Regions from separate parts of the Geobacillus sp. G4 genome, predicted to be linked through region 1. Evidence: riboswitches for the same ligand, from Rfam matches in the RefSeq annotation. Region 1 holds a riboswitch; each other region holds the start of a gene.
The links. A riboswitch is a leader RNA that binds a small molecule or an ion and turns the genes downstream of it on or off. The one in region 1 is predicted to bind cobalamin.
Positions count from the first base shown of each region.

Region 2: another riboswitch for cobalamin. It lies ahead of ABS784_RS05335 (ABC transporter substrate-binding protein); the one in region 1 lies ahead of ABS784_RS12075 ((2Fe-2S) ferredoxin domain-containing protein).
Region 3: another riboswitch for cobalamin. It lies ahead of ABS784_RS02245 (ribonucleoside-diphosphate reductase subunit alpha); the one in region 1 lies ahead of ABS784_RS12075 ((2Fe-2S) ferredoxin domain-containing protein).

Region 1 is NZ_JBEPJY010000009.1:46,257-51,058, reverse strand. Features, by position in the region: gene rraA (ribonuclease E activity regulator RraA) at 1-276, shown strand, start outside; gene ABS784_RS12090 (hypothetical protein) at 328-582, shown strand; gene ABS784_RS12085 (retropepsin-like aspartic protease) at 572-952, shown strand; partial or broken gene ABS784_RS17360 (RraA family protein) at 970-1,110, shown strand; cobalamin riboswitch at 1,171-1,362, shown strand; gene ABS784_RS12075 ((2Fe-2S) ferredoxin domain-containing protein) at 1,546-1,920, shown strand; gene ABS784_RS12070 (HoxN/HupN/NixA family nickel/cobalt transporter) at 1,923-2,630, shown strand; gene cobJ (precorrin-3B C(17)-methyltransferase) at 2,632-4,419, shown strand; gene ABS784_RS12060 (sirohydrochlorin chelatase) at 4,632-4,802, shown strand, end outside.
Region 2 is NZ_JBEPJY010000003.1:217,349-222,150, reverse strand. Features, by position in the region: gene ABS784_RS05345 (adenosylcobinamide amidohydrolase) at 1-1,072, opposite strand, end outside; gene ABS784_RS05340 (FecCD family ABC transporter permease) at 1,069-2,124, opposite strand; gene ABS784_RS05335 (ABC transporter substrate-binding protein) at 2,090-3,049, opposite strand; cobalamin riboswitch at 3,191-3,389, opposite strand; gene ABS784_RS05330 (PH domain-containing protein) at 3,727-4,341, opposite strand; gene ABS784_RS05325 (APC family permease) at 4,526-4,802, opposite strand, start outside.
Region 3 is NZ_JBEPJY010000001.1:448,574-453,375, reverse strand. Features, by position in the region: gene ABS784_RS02255 (ABC transporter permease) at 1-126, opposite strand, end outside; gene ABS784_RS02250 (ATP-binding cassette domain-containing protein) at 123-1,139, opposite strand; cobalamin riboswitch at 1,342-1,537, shown strand; gene ABS784_RS02245 (ribonucleoside-diphosphate reductase subunit alpha) at 1,666-3,948, shown strand; gene ABS784_RS02240 (ribonucleotide-diphosphate reductase subunit beta) at 4,062-4,802, shown strand, end outside.

The DNA of each region.
Region 1 (4,802 bases):
CTATTAGGCGACCGGCTGGCGCAAATCGCTTGCGAGAGGGGGCTTGCTGGCGTCATCATCCACGGCTGCATCCGCGATTCAGCGGAAATTGGCGCCATGCCGATTGGCGTGATGGCGATCGGCACATGCCCGGTGAAAAGCAAAAAAGAGGGAAAAGGCTCACGCGACGTTGCGCTCGAGTTTGGCGGCGTCCGCTGGGAGCCAGGGGCGTACGTGTACGCTGATGCGGACGGCGTTGTCGTCGCCAACAAAGATTTGTTGGCGAAAAATGGTTGACGGCTGCGGTCGAGTCTCGTTCAATACAACGAACAGGTTGAGGCGATGGAGATGGAATGGCAGGAAGTGCGTTCATTGTATCCAAATCAATTTGTGAAATTACAAGTATTAAAGTCCCATTTAGAGGGAGATCAAGAAATCATTGAAGAGGTGGCTGTTATCGGAACGGTTTCGGACAAGGATGCAACTCGTGAGTTGCTGCAATCGAAAGGGAATCAGCTTGTTTATCATACTAGCCACAAGGAGATTGTTTTAAAAGTTCGGGGAGCGATTGGCCTGAGAGGGAAATTTCATTATGCAGATTGAATATCGTGAAGGCTTGCTGTTTGCATCGATCGAAATCGTTTATCAAGGAAGGTCTAAGTTGATTCATAATATGGTGATTGATACTGGTGCGGCGAAAACAGTGATTTCTCAAAATGCAGTAGAAGATATTCATTTGCGGGTAGAGCCGGGCGATCGTATTGTGGCTTATTACGGAATCGGTGGGAAAGAGTACGCGTTTACAAAAAAATTAGACTGTATTCAGCTAGATTCTTTCCAGCTAAGAGAGTATGAAATTGATTTTAGCGGGATGGACTATGAGGGGATTAACGGTTTGTTAGGATTGGATATATTGCTGGGCGCTGGATTTGTCTTAGACCTGGACAAGTTGGAGATGTATCGTTCTGGTTGAAATGGAACGCCCGCTCGAAATGCCAAAAAGAAGGAAAAGGCGCCCGCGACGTTGCGCTCGAGTTTGGCGGCGTCCGCTGGGAGCCAGGGGCGTACGTGTACGCTGATGCGGACGGCGTTGTCGTCGCCAACAAAGATTTGTCGGCAAAAAACGGTTGACGGCAACGCATTGGTTGTACTACGATGAAAACGGATGCTTGTTCCATGACAGCGCATATATGGCGGTAAGACAAACAAGGTGCCTAGCCCGCTTAGGGCTTGGGTGAAAAGGGAAGCTCGGTGAAAATCCGGCACGGTGCCCGCCACTGTGATGGAGAGCTTTGCGGCAACAAGTCACTGAAGGATGCTTCGGGAAGACGCCGCCAAGCGATGATCCTAAGTCAGGAGACCTGCCTTGTTTGGATCGGACGGATGCCTACGGGACTATAGGCAGACGTGCGGGAGAATGACGGCTTTAGGGGCCCTGTTTGGGCCGTTTACGGCTTTCGTATACATTTTTCTGCACCTCTGCTGTAGAGGTGCTTTTTCTTTTTTGTCGAAAAACCGTCCGTCTGCCGCATTTCATTCTACCATTCTAGCAAAAGGGGGGATTTGGTGGCGACGTGGGATTTGCGGGGAATGAAGCATCATGTGCTCATTTGCAACGGAGGGACGTGCCTCCGCCATGGCGGAGATGACGTGACAACCGCGGTGCGCGAGGAAATCGCCCGCCTTGGGCTTGACGACGCTGTCCATACAACAAGGACGCGCTGCAACGGACGCTGTCAAGATGCGTGTGTGATGATCGTCTACCCGGATGGCGTCTGGTACCGGTTGATGACACCGGAGAAGGCAAAAGAGGTCGTCCATCGCCATTTGCAAAACGGCGAGCCGCTTCGCGCGTGGGCGACGTATGAATACCGTGAAGACGGGTTGACCCGTCTTGGTGGGACGGAGTCGGTTATTGGCGTTCGAAAGAGGAGGACGTAATGATGGAATGGGCCAGTTATGTAATGTTAGCGATATTTCTCGGCATGCGTCATGGGATGGACAGCGACCATGTCGCGGCCATTGCGGATATGGTCGGAAGCGAGTCGCGGCGAAGACAGCAGTTGGCGCTCGGAATCATGTACGCTATTGGACACGGAGCAATCGTGTTTGTCATGGGGGTGGCGGCGCTCATGGTCGGCGCCCGGCTTCCCGAGTCGTCAGCCGCCGCCATTGAGCTCTTAGTTGGCGTTACGCTTGTGCTTCTTGGCGGGATGATGCTTTTTTCTCTTTTTCGGCGGGGTGAGGTGAAAAGCCGGTTTCAGCTCCTTTATGAGTTCGGCCATACGGTTACTCGATGGCTGCGGGGAAGGCGGGAAATGGACAGTTGCCGTTCTTTTTCGCATGTTGGTTGGGCTGGCGCCTTGATCATCGGCATCATTCATGGCATTGGCGTCGAAAGCCCGACCCAGCTAGCCATTATCACCCACGCGGTCGGAAAAGTGCGTGTGAGCGCCGCTGTCCTTCAGCTTGTGCTGTTTGTCGCCGGCTTGCTCATTGCGACGATTGCTACAGCGGCTGGATTATCGTGGGGATTTTGGAAAGCAAAGCAGCGGGAACGACTGTTTTATGTCCTTGGTGCGGTCACAGGGATTTACAGCATATGGTTAGGGATGTCGATGATAATCGAGATATGGAGAGGGGGGCTGTAAAGTGGGCGGCAAATTGCTCATTGTCGGCTTTGGCCCGGGAAGCGTCGACCATATGACGAAACGGGCTCGGGAAGCGATTGAAGAAAGCGATGTCATCATTGGCTACAAAACGTACATCGAACTTGTGCGCGATCTCATTACTGGAAAAGAGATCATCAGCACGGGCATGACGGAAGAGGTGAGCCGCGCCCAAGCGGCGGTGAAATGGGCGGAGCGCGGCAAAACGGTCGCCGTCATTTCAAGCGGTGACGCCGGGTTGTACGGCATGGCCGGGCTCGTGTATGAAGTGCTGATCGAAAAAGGGTGGACGAAAGACAGCTCGATTGAAGTCGAAGTCATCCCCGGCATTTCCGCGATCCATTCGTGCGCCGCGCTGCTTGGCGCACCGATTATGCACGATGCGTGCACGATCAGCTTGAGCGACCATTTGACGCCGTGGGAGCTGATTGAAAAGCGGATTGACGCCGCCGCCGCGGCCGATTTTGTCATCGCGCTTTACAACCCGAAAAGCGGACGGCGCACTAGACAGATTGTGGAAGCACAGCGCATCCTGCTCCGCCATCGGTCTCCGGAAACCCCGGTCGGTCTGGTGAAAAGCGCGTACCGCGAGCGGCAGCATATCGTCCTCACCGACTTGGCGCATATGCTTGACCATGAGATCGGCATGTTGACGACGGTGATTATCGGCAACTCAACGACATTCGTCCATGACGGCGTGATGATCACGCCGCGCGGCTACCAGCGCAAGTATCAACTAGCAGCCGCCGTCCAGCCGCTCAAACCGCATGAACGGCTGCGCAAAGAAGCGGAGCCGTGGGCGCTTGACCAGACGAAACCGCTGGAAGATGAGGACGAAGGAAGCACGGGGGCATCAGGACCGTCCGAAGCGGCTGTCCTCGCCGGGGACAACCAGAAGGATCGTGCTTTCACCGCCTTGGCCACCGCGGTTCGACCGCCGTCTGTTGCCGCGGCCACGAAGGAGGCCGAGCCAACGCCGCTGGCTGCCGTTTTGCTGCCGCTTGCTGCACCGCTGGCAAAAACAGCCAAACGGCAGCCGACCGCCGCGCCAAAACGGGTGAAAGAAACAGCCGAAGACGCGCTCGCCGCTTTAGAGAGACGGAAAACAAGAAAGACGGCGGCCGTGTTGTTGGAAGCGGCGGTGAGCCCGGGCGTGGCCAATAAACAGTTCACCCCGGAACAGCTCATCGTGCTTGCGGAAGTGGTAGGGATGGATGGAAAAATGACCTACACACCGGATCATTATATGAAAATCGAACGGTTGACAGAGGACCCAGATGGGCTTGTGGCCCGTCTCGTTGACGCCGGACTGATCGTGATGCCGGTCGGTGATGTGCTGACGGTGAAGGCATGTGATTTTTGCGATGGAGAGAAAAAAGACGCCATTCCATACGCGGAGGAATTGGCGCGCCGGTTTGGCGGCATGGCGCTGCCGAAAGAGTTGAAGCTTGGCATCAACGGCTGCGGGATGGCGTGCTACGGCGCGGTGCACGAAGACATCGGGCTTGTGTACCGGAAAGGGAAATTTGATTTGTTTTTGGGCGGGAAAACGGTCGGCCGCAACGCCCATCCCGGCCAGCTCGTCGCGGAAGGCATTCCGCCGGAAGAAATTGTGGCGGTTATGGCAGAAATCATCGAACAGTATCAAGAACAAGCACATCCAAATGAACGGTTTCATAAGTTTTTCCGCCGCGTGAAGCAAGTCGGACGTTTTTCACACGAAGAGGCAAAACCGGCCGCGTCCATCGAAATGCCGGCTTGCGGTGAGTGACGGAAGCATGCGTTATATAAGTGCAGCTTGAACGTCTGCAGATGTCGTTGGTGTCGAAGCGACGCATCTTTTTCCGACAGTCGATCGAATAACCGGCTGGTTCCATAAAAGAGCATAGATGGGCGCCTCGCATTTGGATGAAGCGCCCATCGAGTCATTGCGCTTATAGGGAACGGCGGAAGACGTCCGCTAACAAAAGGGGGAAAACAAGGATGAGAGCCATTTTATTTGTCGGCCATGGCAGCCGCGACCCGGAAGGGAACGAGCAAGTGCGGCAGTTTGTCGACCGCCTGCGGCCGCGTTTGCGCGATTCGTTTCATATTGAAACAAGTTTTTTAGAATTTGGCCGTCCGTCGATCGGCGAAGGAATCGAACGCTGCGCC
Region 2 (4,802 bases), on a different contig from region 1:
CCCCTTCTTTCTGAAGCCAAACGGCATCATGGACGTCAACCGCCGTCATCATGCCGATCGTTCGTTCCGGCGAAAACCCGTGCTGCTCCAAATAGCGGCGCATGTCTCCTTCCGCATCGCCGCAATCGTAATCCAACCCGACTTGGCGGTTGACAAAATGGGTCGCCCATTGAAACCCAGCGCCGATCAATGCCGAGGACAGGACGCGAAGCGGCTGGCAGGAGGCCAGAACAGCGGCGTCATCAAGAAAGGACAAACGCAGCCCGCCGGCCGACGATTCTTCTTGTTTCCCTTTCGGCACAAACGAAAACATCGGCTTTGCCGCCGCCGGATGAGCCAGACGCACAATCGGCGCGGCAAACACTTCCTCAAGCAGCGCCGGCGTCATCACATCTGTCGGCGTTCCAAGCGCCGCTGTTTTTCCTTCTTTTAACACAAGCACCCGGTCGCAATATAAGCTAGCGACGTTCATATCGTGAAAGACGGCGACGACCGTCAAATCGCGGGAGCGGGCAGCTTCCGCGAGCCGGTCCAAAAGCCGGACTTGGCCGCTCACATCCATATGGTTCGTCGGCTCATCCAGCAAGAGCAGCTGCGGCTTTTGGGCAAGCGCCCGCGCCAAATAGGCGCGCTGCCGCTCGCCGCCGCTTAGCCGCTCAAGCGGCTCATCGATTTTGTCAGCCAAGCCGACCGCACGAAGCGCTTCTTGAACCGCGGCTTCATCCTCTTTCGTCCACGTCGGAAACAAGCCGCGCTGATGAGCGTAACGGCCGAGCGCCACCGTTTCTCTCACCGTATAGCCGGGCGCCGCCTCCGCCGTCTGCGGCAGGACAGCGGCAAACCGCGCCCATTGCTTCGCAGACAGCGCCAAAAGCGGCTGGCCATGAATCTTGATCTCACCGCTGGCAAGCGGAAGCTCTTTGCAAATGAGTTTCAGCAGCGTCGTTTTTCCGCTGCCGTTCGGCCCGACGATGCCAAACAGCTCCCCTTTTTCCACGGAAAACGTCACACGATCAAGCACTTGCTTTGGTCCATACCGATGCGATACGGCCCGCACCTCAAGCATCATCATCCCATCTTTCGCTTCATTTTTCGGAAAAACAAGACGGCAAATAGCGGGGCGCCGATCAGCGCGGTGATGACGCCGATCGGCAGTTCGCGCGGTTCAATGATCGTCCGCGCCGCCACATCGGCAAGCACAAGAAACGCACCGCCATACAAGAGAGACAGCGGCAGCAGCACCCGATAGTTTGGCCCGCACACAAGCCGAACCATATGCGGAACAACGAGCCCAACAAAACCGATCGTCCCGGACACCGACACCGCCGCGCCGGTGAGCAGCGCCGCCGCCGTCAAAATGATGACTTTTCGGCGCGTAACATCAACGCCGACATGAAGCGCCGCCGCCTCGCCAAAAGCAAACGCGTTCAACTCGCGGCCGTTGGCGAGAAGCACCGCCGCGCCGATGAGAAAAAACGGCAACAAAAGCCCGCTGTATTTCCAGCCGCGCATCGCGACGCTTCCCATCAGCCATGAGATGATTTGCCGCAATTCTTCCCCGGTCAAAGCGATCATCAGTGAAATGAAGGCGCTGAAAAACGCGCCGAAGATAATGCCGGCTAAAATGATCGTCTCAACCGACAGCTGCGGCTCAACCGCGCGAGTGAACGCCAAAACGGCGACAAGCGTCGCCATGCCGCATAAAATGCTCACGATCGGCAGCGTGAACGTGCCAAAGAGCGGCCATTGCCAGCCGAGAAAGATGACGAGCACCGCCCCGACCGAGGCGCCGGACGAGACGCCGAGCGTATACGGATCGGCGAGCGCATTTTTCAGCAACCCTTGGAACGCCGCGCCAGCCAGCGCCAATGACGCCCCGACCAAAAAAGCGAGCACGACGCGCGGCAAGCGGATCGCCATCACGATCGGCACCCAATCGGCCGGAATGTCAGACGGAAGCGGCATACCAAACCATTCGGACGCAAGAATGCGAACAATAGAAGAAAAGGGAATCGACAGCGATCCTGTCGATATCCCTACGAGCAACGATAACATGGCCGCCGTGACGGCCAATATATACATCCACGTTTTACTTGAACACATCCGGGTAAACGGCTTTGGCAAGTTCCTCGACCCCTTCGACAAGGCGCGGACCCGGGCGGCTTACTAAGTCGGTGTTGACGTCATACACCCGCTTGTTTTTCACCGCCGGCACGTCTTTCCAAGCAGCGCGCGCAAACACTTGCTTCGCTCCGCCGTATGTCGTGATGATCACATCCGGCTTATAGGCCACTGCTTTTTCTTCCGTCACCATCGGCCAGCCTTCCAAGCTGCCGGCGACGTTTTTCGCTGAAATCACTTGAAGCATCTCATCCATAAACGTCCCTTTGCCGGCCGTATACAGCTGCGGCGGCGGCGACACTTCAATCCAGACGTTCGCTTGTTTGTCCGCCGGGATTTGTTTCGCTTTTTCTTGAATTTGCGCAAGCTTCTCTTTCATCTCATCAATCACTTGCTTCGCTTTGTCCGACGCCCCGGTCGCTTTGCCGATCAATTCGATGGACGCATACACATCGTCGAACGACTTCGCGTCATTCACGACAAGCACGGTGATGCCGGCGTCTTTCAATTGCTTGAGGCCATCGCGCGAGTTATGGGCGCTTGACGCGTGGGCCAAGACAAGATCCGGTTTGAGCGAAATGATTTTCTCGACGTTGAATTCCATGCCGCCGATTTTCGTTTTCGTTTTGACGTCTTCCGGGTAATTGTCAAAATCGCTGACGCCGACGATCTTATCGCCCAACCCCAACGCATAGGCGATTTCCGTATTGCTTGGGATGAGCGAGACGATCTTTTTCGGTTCCGCTTTGATCGTGACATCCTCGCCAAGCCCGTCTTTCACCGTCACCGGAAACGCCGCTTGTTCCGTTTTCGGTTCTTCTTTTTTCGCTGGCTGGGCGTTGCTATTGGCTCCACCGCTGCAGCCGACCAGCACGGCGGCCAGAAGGAAGAACACCGCCACCACCGCCGGCCATGTCCAACGTTTCATCCGTCATTCCCCCTTCAGTGATGTATGTACAATAAAAAACGCCCATTCCGCCTAAATCTGGGAATGAGCGCGAAACAGACCGCCAATGGGCACAACAATGCCCTATGCGACTGTTTCCGCGTCTCACCCCCCGAAGATTCGGAAACTGCGGCAAGCAAGGCAGGTCTACTGGCTCATGCTTCATCCTACTCTGAAGCCTTCCCGTACGGAAAACAGCGCAAGCCATCCGTCCGTACAGTGGCGATTTCATTTCGTCCGCATTGACAGTTGCGGGGACAGCTCCGGATTCCCACCGGATTCCCTATTAAGCCTTTTCGGCGCCTTGCTGCGAGTTGATTTAGTTATCGGATATGGACATTTTTATATTAAAGCAAGGCCTGGCATTTGACAACTGTGAATTTACAGTGGGCTGGCGGCAGGCGGTCATCGATCACTTTTGCGGTCAGGCAGCTCGGCTCCAGTGTCCGTGTTTTGTACGGAACGCCGCATGCGCCGTTGCATCGAGCTCCGCGATGTCAAATGCCGCCATGTTGCCTATTCATCGATTCCCACAAACCTCATCTTTTGAGTTTCTTCCGGCTGCGGAGAAACGTTCCTTTTCCATATGTCGCTAAAAAAATTAGGAAAGACGCCCCACCTCTGGCACGGCGTCTTTCCCCGATACAACCTTCATCTCGTCACTGTTGAATATATTTGTCAAACACAAACCCGAAATCCTTCACCGTATAGTTCTTTTTCGCTTCCGTCAGCCAGCAAAAAGCGTATTCATTCACGGCCTGAAAATCCGCCGACACATTGACGCCGTCGCCGCGCATGTTGGCAAACACCTTGACCGCCAGTTCCAAACTCCGCTCAGCATAGTGGAATTTCATTTCGTTTTCATGGCAAATCTCCGCGATCGCCAGCAGCGATTTATACAAATCTTTCAATTCCTCAATATGCTTTTTATGCACATCAATCGAATAGCAGTGCGACCCGATTTTAAATTTGATTTCCGCGTCCAAGTCGACCGTCCCGGCTGTTTCGAGCGACACGTCGGAAATCGGATGCTTATAGTAATCGTAGCGGCGCAGCGTCCGTTTTTTGCTCGCAGCGCTCGTGCCGTCCAGATGAATGAGCGCGCGGTTAGTGAAGCAATACTCATCCGATTTCGATTTGATAAGAAAATAGATTTTTTCTCCATCCTCGTGCATCACATAATCATCGGCATCTACTTTGTCATAGTCTTTCGGTTGAATAACCGAGCCGATGTCGCTTAGCCCAAGCACATCGGCGGCGACTTTTCCAAACATGCTCATGTTCCCCCGGCTCCTTCCATGTTTTATCGGCGCCCGCCTATTGCGGATGAACGGTGTTTTGCCTTAACAAGGCGCCGTACTCTCATTCGTAATACGTCGCGATCGAAAAAATGTTTCATCGTCGGCAAAAAACGAAAGACCCAACGCCTTTTATGACGGCGTCAGGCCTTACAAGCAACTACAGTTCCCCGCTTAGACGGGAGTCTTTGTTCGTGAGTCGCAAAAAGACCAGATAAACGAGTCCAATCGCGATCCAAATCAATCCTAGCTTTTTGCTGAGCGGGTCCAGATTCATCCATACATAGCCGATGATAACAAAACCGATGAGCGGAAACAAGAGATGATTAATATAATCGTTACTCTTTTGTTTGCGCAAGAAATAGTTCATCACCGACACATGCAAAAAGAGGAAAGCCGTCAGGGCGCCAAAGTTGACAAGCGAAGCGAGTTTATCA
Region 3 (4,802 bases), on a different contig from region 1:
CGGCGTGCGCCGCACCTTTAATAAACCGCGATAGGCCATCGTCAGCGAATTTCGCACAGCTTGGGAAAAGCTTGCCCGGTTTTTCAGCTGTCGATGAGCCGTCGATTGTGGGGACATGTGTTTCATCTCACCGCTCCCTCCTCTAGAACGTTGGATTCATCTCTGTTTTTTTTCACACCATGGCCAGTAATGGTCAGAAAGACTTCATCAAGAGTCGGTTTTTGCACACTTAGTTCAGCTAAGTGGATGCCCTCTTGACGCAAAGCAACGAGCAAGTCTGTCACATGATCGGGATCGGCCATCGGCGCCGTAATGTTTCCGGTTTCTGGGGATACCGTCGACTTGACGCGGAGAACGTGCTCGATGATGCGCCGCGCCGTTTCGATCTCCTGTTGCTGCCGCAGCTTGACTTGCAATGACGACTGTCCGACAGATGCCTTGAGTTCATCGGGTGTTCCCTCGGCCACGACCCGGCCGTGATCGATGACGGCGATGCGGTCTGCCAATTCATCCGCTTCTTGCAAATATTGGGTTGTCAATAGAACGGTTGTCCCCATGCGGACCAGTCGCCGGATCGTTTCCCACATTTGGTTGCGCGTGCGCGGGTCGAGCCCGGTTGTTGGTTCGTCAAGGAAAATAAGCGGCGGTTGGGCGATGAGGCTGGCGGCGAGATCAAGACGCCGGCGCATGCCGCCGGAAAAATGCTTCAATGGCCGTTTCGCCGCTTCCGTCAAGCTGAATTCCTCCAACAATTCGCTCGTTTTCCGCCGCGCTTCCGCTCGGCTTAGGCCGAGAAGGCGAGAAAAGATCATCAGATTTTCTGTCGCACTGAGCGTTTCGTCGACGGAAGCGTATTGGCCGGTGACACCGATTAATTGCCGGACGATTTGCGGTTGTTTCACAATGTCGTAGCCAAAGATTTTGGCCGAACCGGCGTCCGGGCGCAGTAACGTTGCCAACATTCGGATCGTTGTGGTCTTGCCAGCTCCATTAGGGCCAAGCACCCCGTAAACCGTGCCCGCGCGCACGCGTAAGTTGAGACCGTCGACGGCCCGATGGCCGCCAAATGTTTTCACCAATCCGTGCGCTTCCACCGCCCACTCTTGATGGTCGGGTGCGATTTGATGTTTTGCTCCCATTTTGTGCTCCCTCCTTGTGATGATTCGTACATGTGAATCGTAGCACGCTTTTATGAACGGAGTGTGAACAAAAAACGATTTTGGGCGGAAAAGAAAAATTTACTTTCCCCGCTCTTGCAATTTTCCCGGTTTTGGTATATGCTTGTTCCATCAGGATGCTAAATACTATATATTGGTTTGCGGTCCTTTTTATACAACTACATATGGTTTGACCAAGCAACGGTGTCCATTTGGACTTAATAGGGAATCCGGTGCGAATCCGGAACTGCCCCCGCAACTGTATGTGCGGACGAAATGGGATGGCCACTGGCAGCAAAAGCCATTCGGCGCGCCGCTGGGAAGGCCCCAAAGTAGGACGATGCACGAGTCAGGAGACCTGCCTTGCTTGGAACGTTTCATGTTCTTCGGGGTGTGGGAAGATGAAACGATAGGGAAAAAGAGAAGGAGTTCGTCTGCCTTTTTCCGTCTGTCGTTTCATCCGCTCGCTTGCCCGAGCGGATTTTTTATTGGAGGAGAGGGGAAGCAAATGACCGTGCTGACGAAAATGATCATCATCGATGACCAAGGGAAACCGATTTCTTTTTCACGTGAAGAGTTTGCATCGCTGATCCATCGGACCGCGGCTGGATTCGGCCGCCTGTCGCTTGATGAATATGTCGAGCGTGTTTGGCAGCTCGTCTCGCGAAAAGAAACGGTTACGGTTGAACAGTTGTATCAGACGGCTGTCTTGGAGGGGTTATCGTATATAAGCGAAGAGGAGCCGGACTGGACGTTTGTGTGCGCGCGGCTGTATTTGCGGCAATTGTACCGTGAAGCGGCGCGGCATCGCGGGTACGACGAGCGCGAGCGGTACGGCGATTTCTATTCGCTGCTTGCCGCCCTGACGGAACAAGGGGTGTACAGTCCGCTGCTGCTTGAACGTTATACGAAAGAAGAAATTGATGCCATCGGTGCGTTTCTTGATCCGGAGAAGGACAAGCTGTTTACGTACATCGGGCTGCGCACACTCGCGGACCGGTATTTGGCGCGCGATTATGAGCGGCGGCTGTATGAACTGCCGCAGGAGCGGTTTTTGGTCATTGCCATGACGTTAATGGCGAATGAACCGGCCACACGGCGGCTTGCGCTCGTGAAGGAAGCGTATTGGGCGTTAAGCAACTTATACATGACGGTGGCGACGCCGACGCTCGCCAACGCCGGGAAATCGTACGGCCAGCTCTCAAGCTGCTTTGTCGATACGGTCGATGACAGCTTGCAAGGAATTTATGACAGCAACACCGACATCGCCAATTTGTCCAAATCAGGCGGCGGCATTGGCGTCTATTTAGGCAAAATCCGTTCGCGCGGCAGCGACATCAAAGGGTTTAAAGGGGTCTCTTCCGGCGTCATCCCGTGGATGAAGCAGCTGAACAACACAGCGGTGAGCGTTGACCAGTTGGGGCAGCGCAAAGGGGCCATTTCCGTTTATTTGGATGTATGGCATAAAGACATTTTCGCGTTTTTGGACGCGCGGCTCAACAACGGCGATGAACGGCTGCGGACGCATGATTTGTTCACCGGCGTGTGCATTCCGGACTTGTTCATGGAGCAGGTCGAACAGCGAGGCGACTGGTATTTGTTTGATCCGCATGAAGTGCGGAAGGTGATGGGCTTTAGCTTGGAAGACTTTTATGATGAGGAAAAAGGGCGCGGGAGTTTTCGCGAGAAATATTGGCAATGCGTCAACGAACCGAGCCTGTCGAAAGAGAAAGTGCCGGCGATTGAAGTGATGAAAAGCATCATGCGCAGCCAGCTTGAGTCGGGGACGCCGTTTATGTTTTACCGCGATGAAGTGAACCGGCAAAACCCGAACCGCCATCTCGGGATGATCTACTGCAGCAATCTTTGCACCGAGATCGCGCAAAACCAAAGCCCAACGGTGATGAAACGGCAATATGTGAAAGACGGGACGATTATCATTGAAAAAATACCAGGCGATTTTGTCGTCTGCAATTTATCGTCGATCAATTTGGCGCGTGCGGTGACCGATGGAGTTTTGGCGCGGCTCATCTCGATTCAAATGCGGATGCTTGATAATGTCATCGATCTCAATAATATCCCAGTTCTGCAAGCCGGCCTGACGAACGAAAAATACCGCGCTGTCGGGCTTGGCACCTTTGGCTGGCATCATCTTTTGGCGTTAAAAGGCATTCGCTGGGAGTCAGACGAAGCGGTCCGCTATGCCGACGAGCTGTATGAAACGATCGCTTATTTGGCGATTCAGGCGAGCATGGAGCTTGCAAAAGAAAAAGGAAGTTACCCGGCGTTTCCAGGGTCGGACTGGCAGACGGGCGCTTATTTTGAACGGCGCGGCTACCAAAGCCACGGCGAACTCGATTGGGATCAGCTGAAGCAAGATGTGGCCCGCTACGGGATGCGCAACGGCTATATCATGGCCATCGCTCCGAACGCATCGACGTCGATCATCGCTGGCAGCACGGCGAGCATTGATCCCATTTTCTTAAAAGTATACGCCGAGGAAAAGAAAGATTATAAGATTCCCGTTACGGTGCCAGATTTAAACGAACAGACGACATGGTATTACAAATCGGCGTACCATATCGACCAGCATTGGAGCATCAAACAAAACGCCGCCCGCCAGCGCCATGTCGACCAAGCCATCTCATTTAACTTCTACGTCATGAACACGATTAAGGCAAAAGAGCTGCTCGATTTACATTTGACGGCATGGAAGTCGGGGTTGAAAACGACGTATTACGTGCGTTCGACATCGGGGACGATCGAAGAGTGCGATTCTTGTGCGAGCTGACCGTGGGGCGCAACAAACGCCTTTGGTCGGGCTTTCCCTTCCTTGTGCGGGAGGGGCGTCCGCGGTTGGCCGCGCATCACGATACTTGAAAGAGAAAGGAAGGAATCGACACAATGACGATCAGCTTAGTCAAACGGCCGATTATGGATCCAGAGGCGCCGAACCGTTCGACGGGCATCATCAATGGCCGTTGCTCGAATGTGTTGAATTGGGACGATATCGCCTACCCATGGGCGTATGCGAAATATAAGCGAATGCTCGCCAACTTTTGGACGCCGTTTGAAATCAATATGGCGCAAGATGTGAAGCAGTTTCCGCAGCTGACCGACCGCGAGCAGGATGCGTTTTTGAAAATCATTGGACTCTTGGCGCTGCTTGACAGCATCCAAACCGACTACGCCAGACGTGTCGCTGATTACATTACGGACCCGAGCATCAATGCGCTCATGATCATGCTCGCCCAGCAGGAAGTCATTCACAACCATTCCTATTCGTACGTGCTCTCGAGCCTTGTGCCGAAAGCGAAGCAAGATGAAGTATTCGACTTTTGGCGGAACGAACCGACGCTGCGCAAGCGGAACGATTTTGTGACGAACGGCTACAAGGCGTTTGCGGAAGAGCCGAATGTGGAAAACTTGTTGCGCTCCATCGTTTTTGACGTCATTTTAGAAGGACTGTTTTTCTACTCAGGGTTTGCGTTCTTCTACAACCTTGCGCGCCAGCAAAAAATGGTGGCGACGAGCACGATGATCAATTACATCAACCGCGACGAGCACATTCATGTTGATTTGTTTGCGAAAATTTTCAAAGAAGTGTTGAACGAATACCCGGAGTATCGGACGCCGGAGCTTTCC